2 regions of the Pseudohongiella sp. genome follow, and region 1 is predicted to be linked to the other one. Evidence: predicted binding sites of a transcription regulator. Region 1 holds the regulator's gene; the other holds the start of a gene.
The links. Region 1 encodes sigma-54, which starts transcription at its own class of promoters, with help from an activator protein. Its sites were predicted from a motif close to ANTGGCATNNANNTTGCTNT; they were not measured.
Positions count from the first base shown of each region.

Region 1 (2,402 bases):
CCTTGGCGAAAAATTCCGTATTTGACCGTGCGCAGCCTGCGGCCTGGCTGCCAGGTTCACGACATAGCATAAATTTTCCCTGGTAAAAATATTGCAAAATTCATCACAGATCGGCATGATGCTTGCTTGACGCGCGCAGAGCGGCAACAGGCCACGAAGAGCCATCATGCCTCAATAACGCCCGACAAGAGCCCAAAAGGGCCTGCGAGCGCGACCAACACAATATCTGTTATCAACGAGCAACTGTTATCAACGAGCAACAACGATGTATCTGATGCCATGAAAATTTCGCTACAGCTAAAGCTTGGTCAACAGCTGACCATGACTCCCCAGCTGCAGCAGGCAATCCGGCTCCTGCAGCTATCCACTCTGGATTTACAACAAGAAATTCATCAGGCTCTGGAATCCAACCCCATGCTGGAGGTGGATGAATCCCATGACACCGACGGCAATGACACCAGCTACGATAACGGCGACAGCGAATCGAACAGCCAGTCTGAGGGTGGCAAAGAACAGGACAGCAGCGGAAAAGATGAGGTTCGTGACACCTTTGCCGAACAGTCTTCTTCCGACGCGTCCTACGAGGCCAGCGGCGACGAATCGCATTGGGAAGACAACATCCCGGAACAACTGACAGTTGACACCAATTGGGATGATATTTATCAGAACAGCTACACGAGTGGTAGCCCGGCCCCCGATAACGACGACTTCGAATCCCGCGACACAGCGTCAGAATCATTGCAGGATCACTTGCTCTGGCAACTGAACCTGACCACCATGTCGGACACTGACCGACTTATCGCCATGGCTATCATCGACGCCGTGGACGCCAACGGGCAGCTGTCCGCCAGCCTTGAATCGATCCAGGAAGGGCTGCAGGAGCACCTGGACATAGAAGAGGATGAAGTCCTGGCCGTGTTGCATCGGGTGCAGCACTTTGATCCGGTTGGTGTAGCCGCACGGGATCTGTCCGAATGCCTGCTGATACAGCTTAACCAGATTCCGGACATCCTGGTTACCGATGCCGTGCGTCATGCCCGTATCCTGGTTAAAGACCACCTGTCACTGCTGGGCAATCGCGACTACGCTCAGGTCATGCGTCTGACTCGTCTGAAAGAGCCCGAGTTGCGCGACGCAATCGCCATCATAGAGAAACTGGATCCGCGCCCGGGCGCCGATGTTGCCCCATCCACTGCCACCTACATCGTACCGGATGTGTTTGTCAGCAAAGACCCTCGCAGCGGCCGCTGGCGTGTCGAACTCAACCCTGAGACGGCGCCCAAGCTGCGCATCAACGCGGATTACGCAGCACTGGTCAAACGCTCGGAAAACAGCACCGATAACAACTACCTGCGCGACAACCTGCAGGAAGCTCGCTGGTTTCTGAAAAGCCTGCAAAGCCGCAACGAGACGCTGCTGAAGGTTGCCAGCCGGATTGTCGAGCATCAGCAGGGCTTTCTGGAAAAAGGCGAGGAAGCCATGAAACCGCTGGTATTGCACGATATCGCGGAAGCCGTCGAGATGCACGAATCAACGATATCCCGGGTCACCACGCAGAAGTACATGCACACACCGCGCGGAATCTTCGAATTAAAGTATTTCTTTTCCAGCCACGTCAGCACCGCTGGCGGGGGCGAATGTTCGTCAACCGCCATTCGCGCCCTGATCAGGAAGCTGGTGGTGGCGGAGAACCCCCGCAAGCCGTTGAGCGACAGTAAAATCACGCAGTTGCTGGAAGACCAGGGTATCAACGTTGCCCGGCGAACAATTGCGAAATACCGGGAATCCCTGTCCATTCCGCCTTCCAACGAACGAAAAAGGCTTGTCTAGCCCCGGACTGAGCGTTGATGCATTGCCAGCGGCAGACCAAGGTTCTAGAATGGCAACCATCGGAAGACTAGGAAAACCTGATGCAACTGAGCAAAATCCTGAGCCCTGAACGCACCGTCTGTGATATGCCGGGCGTCAGCAAAAAACGCTTTCTCACGACCGTCAGTGAGCATATCGCGGGCAGCGCCAGCAGCCTGTCGGCAGACGCTATCTACAACGCATTGCTGGCGCGCGAACAACTGGGCAGCACCGGCATAGGCAATGGCATAGCAATACCTCACTGTCGCGTACAGGAATGCACCCGGATTATAGGCACACTGGTCAAACTGGATGAGGGCATCGACTTTGATGCCATTGACTCACAGCAGGTAGACCTGTTGTTTGTGCTGATTGTGCCGGCGGAGGAAACTGATGAGCATTTGCGTGTCCTGAGCGGGCTGGCGCGACTGTTCCATCAGGAAGCGTTTTGCCAGGCCTTGCGTGATGCCAAAAACAACAGTGAGCTTTACCAGACCGCGATACGGTTCAGCGAGCAGCCGCAAGACTGACCGCTGACGCCTGCCGGTACGATC
Region 1 covers NZ_JBBDNQ010000034.1:96,585-98,986, forward strand. The annotation lists gene lptB (LPS export ABC transporter ATP-binding protein) at 1-25, shown strand, start outside; gene WD071_RS12700 (RNA polymerase factor sigma-54) at 280-1,830, shown strand; gene ptsN (PTS IIA-like nitrogen regulatory protein PtsN) at 1,911-2,378, shown strand.

Region 2 (2,402 bases), on a different contig from region 1:
TCAGCGATCTGCACGTGATGTTGCATACGTCACTGAGCGGTGTGTTCAATCAGGCCATGGTGGAAAAAGTGGGTGCTGACGATTTCCTGGCAAAATTCCACCCGGATGAGTTGGCCCAGCGTGTGCTGAAACAACTGGAACGGCGTCAGATCCCGGCGTAAGCGCCTGATTCGAGTGTTATATGGTAGACGAACAACAACAGTTTGCACTGGAAGACTATCAGGCCTTCCGGACTTTCCTGAATCAGGCCTGTGGCATCGTATTAGGCGATAACAAGCAGTATCTGGTGGCAAACCGTATCCGCCGTATCCTGGAAGAACACCAGCTGACGACACTGAGTGCGCTGGTGACCCGCATCAATCAACATTCGGTGCCGGGGCTGCGGGAAAAGGTGATTGATGCCATGACCACCAACGAAACCTTCTGGTTTCGTGACAGTGCCCCGTTCGACGCCTTGCGGGACGTCATTCTGCCGCGCCTGGTGCTGGAAGAAAAGCGCAGCAGCCTGCGCATCTGGTCGGCGGCCTGCTCGTCGGGGCAGGAGCCGTACTCCATCAGCATGATCTTTGAAGAATTCAAAGCCAGGCATCCGGGCGTGCTGATGCGCGATCCGGAAATTATCGGTACGGATATCTCAAATTCCATGCTGAGCAATGCCAGGCTTGCCGAGTACGATGGCCTGAGTGTGAGCCGGGGGCTTAGTGACTCTCGTCGGCGCATGTTTTTTGATGAATTGCCTCAGGGCCGTTTTCGCCTGAAACCGGGTATTACCCGGCGGGTCAATTTCAAACCCCTCAACCTCCAGGACACCTATGCCAGCCTGGGGCGTTTTGATGTGATCTTTTGTCGCAACGTGCTGATTTATTTTGCCGCCGATTTCAAGGCCGATATTCTGCGCCGCATGCGCAGCAGCCTGAACCCGGGATCCTATCTGTTGTTGGGAGCGTCTGAATCGTTGCCGGCGACGATCAGTGATCTGTATCAGATGGAAAGGCTGAGCGCCCACACCAGTGTCTACCGAAACCAGTTGCCGCCAGGCGGCAAACTGTAGACTGCAGTCCAGGCAATCCATTGCCGCTGTCATCTTTAAATATCCCTAACTATTTGAAAAATAGTCATTTTAATTAGTGGCACGGGTCTTGCTATTTTCTTGCTGAATCGAATCGGCAACGTAAACAGCAGGAATCAACCGATGGCCATAAACTTTACCAACGCACTGGGCGTCCACGAACATGCCCTGACGCTGCGAACCCAGCGCACCACCATGCTGGCAAGCAATATCGCAAACGCTGACACCCCCGGCTATAAAGCCCGTGATATGGACTTTGGCAGTGTGCTGGCGCAGGCCACGTCCGGCCGCGGTGATGTTGCCATGCAGCAGACCCATAGCCGCCACATCACCGGCATGCCCGGCCTGAACGATGCATCGGCGCTGTATCGGGTACCCTCACAACCATCACTCGACGGCAATACCGTCGATGAGCAGGTCGAAAATGCGGCCTTTGCCCGCAACGCGCTGGAGCATCAGGCCAGCTTCCAGTTTCTCAATGGCAAGTTCACGGGCATGATCAAAGCCCTGAAAGGAGAGTAAGCATGAGCCTGATGGGAGTCTTTGACATCGCCGGTTCCGGCATGAGCGCGCAATCGCTGCGACTGAATACGACCGCCAGTAACATGGCCAATGCCAACAGCGCGGCCAGCAGCGCTGAGCAGACCTACCGTGCGCGCCACCCGGTGTTTATGCCGGTGATGAATTCTGCCATGCAGGATGCTTTCGCCGAGCCGGCGCACAACGCCGCGTCTACCAGCGTCCGGGTCGCCGGCATCGTGGAAGATGCACGGCCGTTGCAGCCACGTTATGAACCGGGCAACCCGATGGCAAACGAGGAGGGCTATGTGTTCTACCCGAATGTCGACATCGTGGAAGAGATGACCAACATGATTTCATCGTCACGGGCCTTCCAGCTCAATGTGGATGTTATGTCAGCCGCCCGAACCATGATGCAGCGTGTCTTGACGCTGGGTCAGGGTTAACTGGGCACAGGAGAATAGAACATGGAAATTGGCAATAACAACAACGCATTAAACCGGGTTCTGACCGAGTACGCCCCGGCCGAGGAAAAGACTGCCCCTGCTAACAAAGAACTGGGCCGCGACGCCTTCCTGAAATTGCTGATCGCCCAGCTGGAAAACCAGGATCCGACCAAGCCTGAAGAGAACGGTGAATTTATCGCGCAGCTGGCGCAGTTCTCCCAGCTTGAAGAGACACAAAAATTGGGTGGTAACTTCGAGGAATTCGCCTCGGCATTCCAATCAACAAAACACCTGCAGGCGACGTCACTGGTAGGACGTCCGGTGCATGTCGAGTCTGAATTCAGTCCCCTGGGAGAAAGCGGTGCCAT
Region 2 covers NZ_JBBDNQ010000028.1:179,253-181,654, forward strand. The annotation lists gene WD071_RS10425 (chemotaxis protein CheV) at 1-161, shown strand, start outside; gene WD071_RS10430 (protein-glutamate O-methyltransferase CheR) at 182-1,051, shown strand; gene flgB (flagellar basal body rod protein FlgB) at 1,193-1,591, shown strand; gene flgC (flagellar basal body rod protein FlgC) at 1,594-2,034, shown strand; gene WD071_RS10445 (flagellar hook assembly protein FlgD) at 2,056-2,402, shown strand, end outside.
Region 2: flgB (flagellar basal body rod protein FlgB) is a predicted target of sigma-54. The motif match lies at 1,127-1,146, and genes of this name have one in related genera.